2 regions of the Pseudoramibacter faecis genome follow, and region 1 is predicted to be linked to the other one. Evidence: predicted binding sites of a transcription regulator. Region 1 holds the regulator's gene; the other holds the start of a gene.
What was found. The regulator Rex, encoded in region 1, represses fermentation and respiration genes when NADH is low (regulators of the CRP and FNR family bind a similar motif). The targets are predictions, from matches to a motif close to ATTGTTAANNNNTTAACAAT.
Positions count from the first base shown of each region.

Region 2: a site for Rex is predicted at 4,532-4,551, ahead of V3C63_RS06470 (acetyl-CoA C-acetyltransferase). Genes of this name have one in related genera too.

Region 1 covers NZ_JAYFFI010000009.1:50,649-57,959, forward strand. The annotation lists gene V3C63_RS07415 (HAMP domain-containing sensor histidine kinase) at 1-463, shown strand, start outside; gene V3C63_RS07420 (hypothetical protein) at 450-1,604, shown strand; gene V3C63_RS07425 (Uma2 family endonuclease) at 1,648-2,226, opposite strand; gene V3C63_RS07430 (GTP pyrophosphokinase) at 2,258-3,100, opposite strand; gene mnmL (tRNA modification radical SAM protein MnmL/YtqA) at 3,115-4,122, opposite strand; gene V3C63_RS07440 (hypothetical protein) at 4,217-4,627, opposite strand; gene V3C63_RS07445 (redox-sensing transcriptional repressor Rex) at 4,743-5,372, opposite strand; gene abc-f (ribosomal protection-like ABC-F family protein) at 5,549-7,311, shown strand, end outside.
Region 2 covers NZ_JAYFFI010000007.1:5,976-13,286, forward strand. The annotation lists gene V3C63_RS06440 (beta-ketoacyl-ACP synthase 3) at 1-175, opposite strand, end outside; gene V3C63_RS06445 (acetyl-CoA carboxylase carboxyltransferase subunit alpha) at 172-1,167, opposite strand; gene accD (acetyl-CoA carboxylase, carboxyltransferase subunit beta) at 1,181-2,050, opposite strand; gene accC (acetyl-CoA carboxylase biotin carboxylase subunit) at 2,047-3,441, opposite strand; gene accB (acetyl-CoA carboxylase biotin carboxyl carrier protein) at 3,445-3,894, opposite strand; gene V3C63_RS06465 (hypothetical protein) at 4,274-4,435, shown strand; gene V3C63_RS06470 (acetyl-CoA C-acetyltransferase) at 4,615-5,799, shown strand; gene V3C63_RS06475 (enoyl-CoA hydratase-related protein) at 5,829-6,605, shown strand; gene V3C63_RS06480 (3-hydroxyacyl-CoA dehydrogenase family protein) at 6,682-7,311, shown strand, end outside.

The sequences.
Region 1 (7,311 bases):
TGATCAGATGCACATTAAAGCCGGGCCCCGCGGGATTGCCATCACCTATAAATCAGATGATCACTTGCCGGAGATCCTTGGCGATTATGACCGTTTGGCCCAATTATTTATCAATATCCTGCACAATGCCATTAAGTATTCCAATGACGGCGATATTATTGACGTGGTTTCTACCGTTGATTCCAATTATTTGGTAACTTCCATTCGCGACTACGGTATCGGCATGTCCGATAATGAACTTCAAAAAATTTTTGATGCTTTTTACCGCGTCGACGAAGATCGTTCCCGCAGCAGCGGCGAGGGTGGCGCCGGTCTCGGCCTTTATTTGGTAAAGCAGATCGCCGAAAAACATCATGGGCGTATTCAAATTGAGAGCAAATTGGGAGAAGGCACCAACGTGATGGTCTTGCTGCCTTACATCGGCGCTTATGAACAGGAGGAGAATCCTCATGCACCACAATAATACAACACTTCAATTCAGACACATCAAGTTCATCTTGTGGGCGGGGCTTATCTTTGCTGTCTTTTTTCTCTGTTCAGGATGCCGCGCAATTTTTATCCCGGTTGATCAAATTCGCGCCCTCTCAAGCCGTAAAGCCTATCAGTCTGTGCCAGCAAATATTCGCGTCGCCAATTTTTCACAAATCGGTTACGGCCATATCCAAGCCATCAATCCCAAGCAATCTGTTTTGCTGGTTACCAATGCCTCTACCGTTCCGCCTGTTGCCTACACGGTAAATCTGCTCAATCCGCAAAATGGTTCCAATCAAAATTTTATCACCTCAGATAAACAAGCGACGGCAACGGTTTTTCAAGGCGATGGTAAAGGCGTGTATTACCTCAACGCACAAAACACCGCTTCAAACGGCTCCCACCGTTATCAATTAGTGTGGTCTTCGCTCAACCGTGCCTTGACCAAAGCGCTCTCTCTTCCCGGCGAATCCGTGCAGCCGGCATTGTGTGCGACCGACGAAACGCATTTACTTTATGCTGACCAGTCCGGGCATCTGATCGTCATTGATTCGCATCAAAATCGTCGGGTATTCAACCTGCCCCTGCCATTAATTATTTCAAAAATATATTGCATTCCCCAAACGCATCAGCTGTTTTTTTTAGGACAGAAAAAGAATGACGATATTCCAACCTTTTATACTACCGTCTTAAAAAATTATCCGCGTGCAAAACGGCAGCCGCTAAAATTGCAGATCATTGACCACAAGGTTACCGATTTTGATTGGATGAACCAAGACCATCGCCTTGTTTATCTGCGAACAATGGATTGTCAAAGGCAGATCAAAACGTATTCGCTCAAAACGTTACAAATCAAGAAAATAACGACCGGATATTTCTATCGGATAACGGCATTGAAGCGCGACGCAGTCATTGTGTCCCAAGGACATGGCTCCACGTTTTCTAATGCTGCAACTCTCCAATACATTGATCTTAATACAAAACAGCAAAAACAGCTCACCTCACCCCTTCGATTATCATCATCTGTTTTTAGTCACCAAAAAAAGAAAAGCAGTACACTTTTCTTTTCCGTTGAAATCCCGGATAAAAGCAATCGCGGAAATGAAGCCATCTATCGCATTGATCTAAAGTAAGCCAAAAAGCCTCAGTCACTAAATAACTGAGACTTTTTGCATTTTATCGGGCTTTAAAAATATCTGAAAATGAAATAAACAAGTCTTTATAGATCCCAACTTTAATTCGCTGCGGCGTGTCGTAAATTTTAGGAACGAATCCATGCTTTCCAAAATCGTAATCCAAGATCACTTTTTTCTCTGGATCGACAATCCAATATTCACGAACGCCAACTTCGGCATAAATTCCTGTTTTCATTAGATAAGTCATTTCTTCCTCATCCGGCGAAACCACCTCAATAATCCAGTCAGGAAAAGAACTCCCGTTAATCGTCACGGAAAGAGACGGCCGCAGTTGTGTTTTTTCCATGGCTTCGATTTTTAAAACACCGTTCATATCACCAATGGTATCCAAGGGGCGATGACTCAAACGGTATTGTCCCAAAATGGATTGGAAGAACTTGACAATGGCCTTCGCATTTGTATCAACTGTGTTTTTAGCATATTCTACACCATTGATTAATTCTCCCTGCACGGCTGGCATTTTTTCATCCGATTCCGCTTCGTCAGCTATTAACGGCTCATCCATCTGGCGACTCAAAATCTCTGTTGTTTCCGGCGATTGTTTTTTTTCTATTTTCATTCGCATAGATCTCCTTTTATCTTTTTCCGTTTTAAAGGGCATCTCCTTTGATCCTGCCAACTTCTGACTCCAATTCCTTTTTTAAAAGGATGAGCTGAATGAGATCCTCCTTTGCAGAAATAACTTGAAATTCTTGTTCATAGGCGTCAGCTAAAGTCCCTTGCTTTAGCTTGCGCAAATTGAGGATATTATCCAGTATATCATTAACCGTCCCGGATTTCATTTTAAAAAGTTTTTGCGCTGATAAAATTTCATCTCGGATTACTGCCATTTCATTATCCAAGCGGTTAACCGTTCCTGCCGTGTTGGTCAGGCGTTCCCGAATCACACGGGGCACGCGGCCTTTGTATTTATAATTCAGTGAATGCTCAATGACTGACCAAAAGTTCATTGCCAATGTCCGAATTTGAATTTCCACAAACACTTCCCGATACCCTAATGAACTGATCACCGGGTAACTGATGATCATGTGATAACTTTGATAACCGCTTTCTTTGGGATGACCTTGCCCACTTTGGAAAAGAGAATGATCTTCCCCTCGTAAATAATTTTTTATTTGAACGACTTTCAGATCTTTTCCGTCTCGATCAAAAAACATATTGGACACTTCATAAATATCCTCAATAAATTGGCAGATAATGCGAATACCCGCAATGTCTCGAATTTTATCTTCCACTTCGTCGACATCGTAGTCGTATTTATTGATCTTTTCAAGAATGCTCGAAATCGACTTTACCCGGCCGGTCACCGTCTCAATGGGTGAATTTTCTCCGAGTTGCATACTCTGTTGCCGTAAATGATTGATTTTCAGCAAGAGCTCATCAACCGCTTGTTGATAGGGAATCAGAAGCGTTTGCCAATTTTGTGTTTTCATTTTTGATCTCCCCGTCAATTCATACAATCTGACAATTTTTCCCGGTCTGCCTTCAGGAAGTCCCCTTGCTTTAAGCCAACCTCAACCATCTCATCCACCAACTGATCCCGAATCTTCCACCAACTCGTATTCCAATTTGTCAAGATCGAGTCCCGTTTTGGTGCCCGTCCAATAATTCGCTGCAGTGCAATTTTAGGATCTAAATAACCCAAAAATAATTTAGCTCGATGCAGATACGTTTCAAGGGATAACAGATGCACCTCTTTCAAGGCAATCATTTTTGCCAACTCGGTTCCCTTTTCGATATAAAGCGAATGGCACTTAACAAAATCATTTTTTACTACAGATAGGAGTTTTGCACCTTCAATGATGTCCAGATCGTCATCCCAGGGCAAATCCAAAATCATATGTGTACACAGCTGCAGCCCAGCTGATTTTATACGAAGCGCGGTATCAATATAGTCAACCAACCCATGCCCCCGATTCAATTCTTGAAGGGAATGCGCATTGACACTCTGAAGTCCTAGCTCAATAACAATATCGATATGATGTTGCTGTTTAAAATCCTTCAACCAATCAATTTGTTGATTCGTGACACAGTCCGGCCGCGTCGAAATAGCAATTCCCACCACATCATCTTCGAGACAGGCCGTGATATTTTTCTTGAATTGATCAAAGGGCAAATAGGTGTTCGAAAAATCTTGGAGAAAAGGAATAAATTTTCGAGCATGATACCGCTTGCCAATATAAGCTTTATTGATCTCAAGCTGTTCTGAAATATTGATTGATCCTCGCAGTGTTTCATTCCCGCCACCAAACGCACCACAAAAAATACAGCCTCCATACCCGATTTTACCATCACGATTGGGACACGTTCCCGCTGCATTAATTGGAATTTTATAAACTTTTTCTCCATAGTGTGTTTTAAGCCACTGGGAATAGGGGTAATAGGGAAACTCTGTCAATTGATCTGAAAAGCGGGTTGTCGCTATACTTTGATCTTTTAGATCCTTCTGTTTCATTTTAACAACGCTGATTTTTTAGAAAAACTGATAAACGCCGATTGTATACCATCATACAATCGGCGCCTTACCGACATATTATCTATTTGTAAGATTATAAAAACTTTTTAACACATTCCGGAATGTCTGTTTCTTCACAACTTAGGCTGAGTACGAATTTGATTTCCTGCTTTTTTTGAATCGTGTCTAAACGCTTTAACAAACCTTCTATATCCTGCGGACCATCGGCATCGAGAATTCTCAACACATTATCGATATAAATGGTGTCAATGTCATAATTGCCACCGATCACGCCACAAATGAAGCCATAAAGTTCAGCTTCCCCTTTAATTGCAAATTCATCGGAATTAACGAAACGAATCTGCGTATCAACTGTCACTCTGTATTTATCGCGATCGTTAATAAAAAGAACTTGACCTTTCGCGTTTTCGATTTCGCCATTGGCCATATCAATCATTCTCTTTGTCTTACCGCTTCCTTTTGCTCCGTAAACAAATTCAATCATTAGTAGACACCTGCTTTCTAAGTTGTTAATTCAATTATAACGGTGAAAACGATAATATACAATCCTTTTTTATCAATTTTAGTTATTTTTATATTCTCTGTATCTCACACTGTCATCATTCATTTAATAAATAAGTTAGTGTAAAAAGGCTATCCGTGATATTCACATTTTCAACCATCACGCCTTTAGGCACATCCAAATCTAATGGTACAAAGTTCATAATGGCCTTAATGCCGGCCCTGCAAATTCGATTAGCCGTCCCCTGACCGATTGTCCGCGGTACACAGAGAATCGCAATGCTGATATTATTTCCGGCAAGGAATTCTTCCAATTGGTCCATGTGGAGAATCGGGATCCCGTCACGGGATTTGCCGACTTTTTGGGGATCAATATCAAACATGGCTTTAATGCGAATCCCTTGATTCTTAAACCCTTCATAGTGTGAAATGGCCCGACCTAAATTCCCCGCGCCGATAATTACACAATTATACGGTCGGTCAATCCCTAAAATTTTTATAATGGCGTTCTTTAAATCTTCTACCTTATAGCCATAGCCTTGTTGGCCGTAAGCGCCAAACGAATTCAAATCCTGACGAATCTGAGATGCCGTTAGCCCCATCAAATCAGCAAGCTCTTTCGATGAAATCTTTTCAAAACCTCGCTCACTTAAATCATTTAAGTAACGATAATATTTAGGAAGCCTCTTTACCACGCTCATCGAGACTTTCTTTGCATAACTCTGCATTCTTATTCTCCTCTATATGTCATCTATGCATACTCGTTTTGAGGTGATTATATCAATTTGTGAAAAAAGAATCAATTCATTATTATGTCATAAAGATGCATCTTTTAGCAATCAAAGATGACAAATTGACGCGTTTTCTGTTATCATGAGAAACATCAAATATCAGAGGATTCAACATGTTACTATCAATTCAACATTTAAATTTTGGCTATGGCAGCCACACTATTTTTGAAGATTTATCTATCACTGTACAAGAAAAAGAAAAAATCGGTTTGATCGGCGGCAACGGCAGCGGCAAGACCACTTTCTTTAATTTACTCACCTGCTCTTTACTGCCAGACAACGGCACCATTCATCTCAAGCAAGGCATTACTATCGGTTATCTTCGACAGGATCCGCAATTTAAGGCCGGCCAGACGCTGCATACCTTTTTTCTATCACACTTTTCAACACTCTTGGAGATGGAACATCAAATGCAGGTCCTGCAGGACCGCATTGATCGCGCATCTATCAATGAACAGGCTACCTTAGCGCAAAAGCTCAGTAAAATTCAAGAAGCCTATGCTAAAAAGGGTGGCTATGAATATCCTAGTCGCATTCGCGGCGTGACAATCGGGCTTGGCTTTAAACTAACGGATTTAAAAAAATCCATTGATACTTTCAGCGGCGGTCAAAAAACACGCATCGCCCTCGGCGCTCTGCTTCTGTCCACACCCGATTTGCTGATGCTCGACGAACCGACCAATTATCTCGATTTGCAAACCGTCGCATGGCTCGAAAACTATCTTAAATCGTATCCGAATGCGTTTATCATCATCTCCCATGACCGTTATTTTTTAAATCATGTCTGCTCGCGCATCATCGAAATCACTAATCATCAATTTTTGTCTTTTGAAGGCAATTATTCAGACTTTCTCGTCAAAAAACGCAAATATGATCGGGCAAGGCAGACTGCTATTGCCCGCAACAACAAAGAAATGGCGCGTCAGCAAGGTATTATCGATCAATTGCGATCGCGTCATTCCGTTAAAAATATCAAGCGTGCCAAAAGCCGGGAAACAAAACTTGCTAAAATGACTTATTTTCAGGAAGTGCACGATCACGAAATCAAATTACGCTTTGAGCCGCCGGTACGTTCCGCTGATGATGTTCTCAAAGTTTCCCATTTGGTCAAAATTTTTGATCGGCAAACGGTCATTCAGGATCTGTCTTTCGAAGTCTTTCGCGGCGATAAAATCGGTATCATCGGACCTAACGGTGTCGGCAAATCCACCCTTCTTAAGCTCTTAATGCGCCAGTTCCCTGCCGACAGCGGACGGCTGCTCTTCGGGCAAAAGGTTCAGACCGGTTATTACAGTCAAGAAGCCGCAGACTCCGATGCTTACGGTGCCGCGACCCTCATCGATGCGCTTCGTTCCGTTGACACGCATCTATCTGATGGAGCAATTCGTCGGATTCTCGCGCGTTTTCTGTTTACCGGCGACAGTGTTTTTAAAGCAACTGCCGATTTATCCGGCGGCGAGATGGCACGCCTGCGCCTGGCGATGCTGATGATTTCCGATGCCAATTTTCTTTTATTGGACGAACCGACCAACCACATCGACATGGCCACCAAAGAAATCCTTGAAGATGCCCTTGCTGATTACGAAGGCACCCTTTTAGCCGTCTCTCACGACCGATACTTTCTCAATAGAATAGCCACTAAAATTTTGGCACTTTCTCCTGCGGGTGCCACCCTATTTGAAGGGAATTACGATGATTATTACCAGCATCTGTCTCAAATGTCGGCTGTCCAGCAAAAGGAATCTTTCAGCGCATCCAAAAAAACCAAAACAGCTGAGCGCAAGAATGCCAAGGCTGCAAGGGCGCTTGAACAAAACCGAAGACAAAAAAAGAATCTATTAAAAACGCTTGAAAAAAAGATTGAGGCCTGTGATGG
Region 2 (7,311 bases), on a different contig from region 1:
CCGTGATGGACAGGCTGGTGGTGCTTTCGTCTCCGGAGATGAAGCGGCGGCGGCGGATGCCGGTGCGTTCGGCGATCCATTCGTCGCTGGTGTCGACCAACCGGGCCATATCGTCGTTGGTGACCACCTTCGCTGGGGTGGCCGAGCCGGTCGCAATGATGCTGATGCCGTTCATGCGTCTCCTTTCTTGGATGCCGTTTTGGGCGTCGTTGCTCCGTAGGCGCGGAACCGGGCGTAGCGCTTGTTTATCAATTCCGAAGCGCTCATTTTATTTAGTTCCTTCAGTTCTTCGGCTAATATCCTGTCGAGGGCGGTATAAACCGCGCCGGGGTTGCGGTGGGCGCCGCCCAAAGGTTCGCGGATAATGCGGTCGGCCACCCTGAGGTCCTTCAGATCCCGGGCGGTGAGCTTCATTACCGAGCACGCCTCGTCACTGCGGTCGGGATCCTTCCACAGGATGCTGGCGAAGCCCTCGGGGCTCAGGATGGAGTAGATGGCGTTTTCAAGCATAATGACGCGATTGCCCACGCCGAGAGCCAGGGCACCGCCGCTGCCACCCTCACCGGTGAAGACGGCGATGATGGGCACCGGCAGTCGGCTCATGACGGCCAGGTTGCGCGCGATGGCCTCGCCTTGTCCGTTTTCTTCGGCTTCCTTGCCGGGATAGGCTCCTGCCGTGTCGATGAAAGTGATGATCGGTCGCTTAAATTTGGCGGCCTGGCGCATCAGGCGCAGGGCCTTGCGATAGCCCTCGGGGCAAGGCATGCCGAAATGGCAGGCCAGGTTCTCGTCGAGGGTTTTGCCCTTGCGGGTGCCGACGACGGTGACCGGTTGCCCGTGAAAGCGGGCGATGCCGCCGTAAATGCTTGGATCTTCTCGAAAGAGGCGGTCGCCGCGCTGTTCAAAAAAATCGGTGAACAGATGGTCGACGTAGTCCACGACGCCGGGACGCCCGGCGTGACGCGCAAGGAAAACCCGATCGGCGGGATCGGGATGAGCGCAGAGGTGGAGCAGTTCGGCGCGATCCCGTTCAAATTGCCGGCGCTGAATGACCTGAGCCGGCGTGATGGGGTCGCCGATATCGGCGAGGCGCTGATCGAGGTGATCAATGCGGCTTTCCAGCTCCCGCAGGTTGATTTTGGATTTATCTGTGCTTGTTGATTTCAACCGTGATCCCTCCTCAGGCCTTGTGTAATCCCAGCAGCCGGCTTAACGTGTCGCGCATGACATCCCGGGGAACAATCTGATCCACAAAACCGTGCTCCTGCTGAAATTCTGCGCGCTGAAAACCTTCCGGCAGTTGTTCGCCGATGGTCTGCTCGATCACCCGGGGGCCGGCAAAGCCGATGAGGGCGCCGGGCTCCGCCAGGGTGATGTCGCCGAGCATGGCAAAGCTCGCCGTGACGCCGCCGGTGGTCGGGTGGGTGAGGCAGACGATGGACAGGCCGCCCTTTTGGGAAAAGCGCTCCATTGCCGCCGAAGTTTTGGCCATCTGCATCAGCGAGATGATTCCCTCCTGCATGCGGGCGCCGCCGCTGGCGCAAAAGAGAATCAGCGGCCATTTCTTTTTCGTGGCGTACTCGATGGCCTGGGTGATGCGCTCGCCAACGGCAGAGCCCATGCTTCCCATAAAGAAACGAGTATCCATCACCGCGACGACGACGCTGATGCCGTCGATTTTGCCCTGGGCTGTGGCAACGGCCTCGGTGGAGCCGGATTTTTGACGCTGCACCTTGAGTTTATCCGGATAACCGGGGAAGTGCAGCCAGTCAAAAGGTTTGATGCCGCGGCCGAACTCCCGGATGGTGCCGGGGTCGAGCACGAGCTGGAGCCGATAGTGGGAGCCGATGGGAAAATGATAACCGCAGCGGCACACGTGCAGATTCTTTTCCAATTCGTCGAGGGTCAGGGCGTGACCGCATTGAGGACAGAGGGTGGTTTGCTGCTGAACGGGGATGGCGTCGGGCATCGTAGTGATGCTGCGGCGTTCCCGCATCGCTTTTAAATTGAAGATTTCCTGTTTGCGTTTTTGAAAAGGATTCTTGCTCATTGCTTCACCTCGATGGGATCGAGTCCGGCACCGACGCGGTTCCATTTCATCAATTCATCCATTTCGCTTTCGAGAAAGCCGGTGTTGTAATTGCCGCGCACAAAAATCGGATCGTGCAGAATCAGATAGCACAGCTCGACCGTAGTGGGATAACCGTCGATGACGATTTCCTCCAGGGCGCGGCGCATGCGCTGAATGGCCTCGAGCCGGTTGGCCCCGTGGGCGACGACTTTGGCGACCAGACTATCGTAAAAAGGGCTGGGGCTGTAGCCGGCATAAAGGGCAGACTCGACGCGAATGCCGCAGCCGCCGGGAAAGTGCAGAAAGTTTGTCTTCCCCGGAGAAGGGCGGAAGCCGTTCATCGGGTCTTCGGCGTTGATGCGGCATTCGATGGCCCAGCCCCGCTGGCGGATGTCGGCTTGTTTGTAGGCAAGGGTCAGTCCGGCGGCCACGCGAATCTGCTCGCGCACCAAATCGACGTCGCAGACCATTTCGGTCACGGGGTGCTCCACCTGAATTCGGGTGTTCATTTCGATGAAATAATAATGAAGGTCATCGTCCATCACGAATTCGATGGTACCCGCGCCTTCGTAGCCGGCGGCCTTGGCAGCCGTCACGGCGGCGTCTCCCATGGCGGCGCGGACTTCCGGCGTCAGCAGATGAGAAGGGCTTTCTTCCATGAGTTTTTGGTTCTTGCGCTGAATGGAGCATTCGCGCTCGTCAAAATGGACGACATTGCCTTTGCTGTCGGCCATCACCTGAAATTCGATGTGGTGGGGATTGACGATGAGCTTTTCGACGTACATTTTGTCGTCGCCGAAGTTGGCCATGGTTTCGGATTGGGCTTCGGCGAAGAGAGCGGCGAAATCCTCCGGCTTGTCGACCCGGCGCATGCCCCGGCCGCCGCCGCCGGCACTGGCTTTGATGAGCACGGGGTAACCGATTTTTGCCGCGACGGCCGCACCGGTTTCAACATCCACATTGCCGTCGCTGCCCGGCACCACCGGTACGCCGCTTTTCTGAATCAGGCTGCGGGCTGCCGATTTATTACCCATCTGACGGATAACGTCGCCGGTGGGCCCGATAAACTTGATCCCTTCCGCCGTGCAGCGATCCGAGAAGACGTCGTTTTCCGACAGGAAGCCGTAGCCCGGATGGATGGCGTCGCAGCGGGTGGCGATGGCCACCTGCAAAATCGCATCCATATTGAGATAGCTTTGACCGGCCTGAGGCGGGCCGATGCAAACCGAGCGGGTGGCCAGCTGCACGTGGAGGGCGTCGGCGTCGGCGCTGGAATAAACCGCGACGGTTTCGATTTCCATTTCCCGGCAGGCACGGATCACGCGGACGGCAATCTCCCCCCGGTTGGCGATTAAAACTCTTCGAAACATGGATTACAGCTTTCTGACGCGCATCAGGGGTTCGTCGTAGGCGGCGAGTTGCCCGTTATCCACGAGGATCTCTTCGATCACGCAGTCAAAGGGAGCCGGCACTTCGCTCATCATCTTCATCGCTTCGATAAGACCGATGGTTTCGTTCTTTTTCACTGACTGGCCGACGGTGACATACGGCGGATCATCGGGAGAAGCGGCATGATAAAAAGTGCCGACCAGCGGCGCGTTGATGGTGTCGCCCCGCGCGGGAGTGGATGTTTGATCGTCGGCCGGTACTGCGCTTTGGGCGGCCGGCGTTGCCACGGGTGCGGCGACGATGGTTTCAGTTTTGGGCGCGTAGGCTTCGGCCTTTTTGAGCGACAATTCGTCATCGCCCAGTTTGATCGTCATTGATACCGATGCGCTTTGCTCAAAACGATCAATCAAATTTAAAATATCCTTTAACTCCATAGAACCTCCGAAATGTAGGTGCACTTTCTCATCACGTTACTCTGACAGAAAAGCTTAGCTAAAAATTTTTAGTCATTATATCATTGGTGAAAAATTTTCACAAGCAGCAATTATCGGCAGCAATTTTAATCCTTTCATAAATTTATGATGCCTTTGGCGAACGAAAAATGAAAGCAATATATAAAAATGATTTTCACCAGCGAAGACAGCAGAGCTTGCCTAGTGATTCAATATGCAATTGATTAAATCAAACAACTAAATTATATCGTGTTTTAGGGTAAAAAACTATTAAAATTTAAAATTATTTTAATGGTGTTATGTTTCAGAGCAATATGCGCAGAAAAAGGCAGCGACAGCGCGGAGAAATATAGGGGAACGCTTGAGCGCTTTAAAAAACAAAAATCGGATAGACAATCAGCAAAAACATGATAAAATAAAAGTACAATATTATGTAAACTATCACAGTATTGTTGAATCGCTTCAAATTTCAAATTATGATGCTAAGCATGTCGAAATGGAAAAAGGAGGAATGTGTGCGTGAAGTTGGTCCGACCAATTTTGAAAAAATCCTTAAAGGATCATCCAGATAGAGGGATAATATTGTTATCTTCTTGACAAGAAAGAAAAATGTGATATGATTGTTATATATTTAACAGGTTATCAACACAGCCCTGTTAATTGGTTTTAGCATTCACAAAAATAGTGATGGAGGGAAATTTTATGGCTAAAGAAGTTGTTGTTGTTAGCGGTTGCCGTACAGCGATTGGTTCCATGGGTGGTTCTTTAAAGAACACACCGGTTGTCGAATTGGGATCGACGGTTATCAAGGAAGCGATCAAACGCGCGGGCATCAAGCCGGAAGATGTCGATGAAGTACTGATGGGGTGTGTTCTTCAGGCGGCCCAAGGGCAATCTGTTGGGCGTCAGGCAGCGGTTTACGCCGGCATTCCGGTCGAAAAACCGGCTTTGACCCTGAATAACCTTTGCGGTTCCGGGATGAAGTGCGTCAATCTTGCTGCCGATATGATTATGGCCGGCGATGCCGATGTCCTGGTTGTCGGCGGGATGGAAAACATGACCAGAGCACCCTATGTGGTTCCGAATGGCCGTTATGGTTACAGAATGGGACCTGGTGAATTCCTGGATACCATGATTTGCGATGGCTTGGAAGACACTTTCAACCACTACCACATGGGTATGACAGCTGAAAACATTGCTGAAAGATATAACCTGACCCGTCAGGAATGCGATGAAATCGCCGTGATGTCTCAGGAAAGAGCTGTGGCCGCCATTGACGCCGGCAAATTCAAAGATGAAATTGTCCCGGTTACCATCAAACAAAAGAGAAAAGAAGTCATCTTCGATACCGACGAACATCCGCGCCGCGGCGTGACTTTGGAAGGCATCAGCGGCTTGCGTCCGGCCTTCAAAAAAGACGGTGTGATTACTGCGGCTAACGCTTCTGGGATCAACGACGGGGCTGCGGCTTTGGTCATCATGTCTGCAGAAAAAGCGGAAGAACTCGGTGTGAAACCGCTGATGAAATGGATCGGCGGCACCTCCGCCGGCTGCGAACCGGAAGTCATGGGCTTAGGTCCGATTTACGCCGTTCGTAAACTTTGGGAACGCACCGGTCTTTCCATGGACGATATGGATCTGATCGAACTGAACGAAGCGTTCTCCGCTCAGGCGCTGGCCTGCATCCGCGATCTGAATGTCCCGATGGATAAATGCAACGTTAATGGTTCCGGGATTGCTCTGGGTCACCCGGTAGGCTGCACCGGTGCGAGAATCGTTGTCTCCCTGATGTATGAAATGGCGAAGAGAGGCTCTAAGAAGGGCTTGGCTTCCCTCTGTGTCGGCGGCGGCATGGGCGTTGCCTCTGCTTGGGAAAACCTGCAGTAGTCACATTTTAACCAGGAAAGAAGCGAATCATGAGTTTTGTTAAATACGAAGCGAAAGATCTGATCGGGATTATTACCATCGATCGTGAAAAAGCTTTAAACGCGTTGAATTCTCAGGTGCTGGACGATCTGGAAGCCGTGGTGGACGCGGTCGATTATGACGCCATTCGCTGCCTGATTATCACCGGCGCCGGCAGCAAATCCTTTGTTGCCGGAGCGGACATTGCCGAAATGGCCGACGATAATAAGGCCGAAGGCAGAGCTTTTGCCGAACATGGCAACAAATTATTCCGGAAAATTGAAACCCTGCCGATCCCGGTGATCGCAGCGATCAATGGTTTTGCGCTGGGTGGCGGCTGCGAACTTTCGATGGCCTGCGATATTCGCCTGGCAGCAGACAATGCCGTTTTCGGGCAGCCGGAAACCGGCCTCGGTATCACGCCGGGCTTTGGCGGCACGCAGCGCTTAATGCGCCGCATCCCGGTGGGCATGGCCAAGGAAATGATCTATGCCTGCAACAATATCAAGGCGGAAGACGCTTTGAAGTGGGGGCTTGTCAATGCGGTTTATCCGCAGGAAGAACTGATGCCCGCCGCTGAAAAACTGGCTGGCAAAATCGCCAAGAACGCTCCAATTGCCGTCCGCATGTCCAAAGCGGCCATGAACGAAGGCATCGAAGTGGATATGGATCAGGCGATCGGCATCGAATGCGATCGCTTCTCCGCATGCTTTGAAACAGCCGACCAGAAGGAGGGCATGACCGCATTCCTCGAAAAGAGAAAGCACGAGCCGTTCCAGAATAAATAATCCGTCACGGCGATAAATTGCGGGGAAATCACAATGATTTCCTCGTCTTTGGTATTTTGAATTTGGAGGTAAGTTAATGAAAGTTGGCGTTATTGGTGCGGGCACCATGGGAGCTGGCATTGCCCAGGCCTTTGCCCAGACAGATGGTTATGAAGTGGTTCTTTGCGATATCAAACAGGAATTTGCCGACGGCGGGAAAGCTAAAATTGACAAAAACTTGAGCAGAAGCGTTGCCAAAGGCCGCATGGAACAGGCAAAAAAAGATGAAATCATGGGCAAGATCGTCACAGGTCTGGTTGAAAAGGATCTGGTTGGCGACTGCGACCTCATTGTCGAAGCTATCCTTGAAAAGATGGATCTGAAACACGAAATGTTCCAGAATCTGGATAAGATCTGCAAACCAGAATGTGTTTTCGCATCCAACACCTCTTCGCTTTCTATCACGGAAATCGGTCAGGGCGTCGAACGTGACGTGATTGGTATGCACTTCTTCAATCCGGCTCCGGTCATGAAGCTGATTGAAGTGATCGCCGGCTACAACACAACCGACGAAACCGTCGGAAAAATCAAAAAGATCTCAGAAGAAATCGGCAAGGTGCCGGTTCAGGTTCAGGAAGCGGCCGGCTTTGTCGTTAACCGCATTCTGGTGCCGATGATCAACGAAGGGATCGAAATCTACGCAGCGGGCACCGCTTCTGCGGAAGAT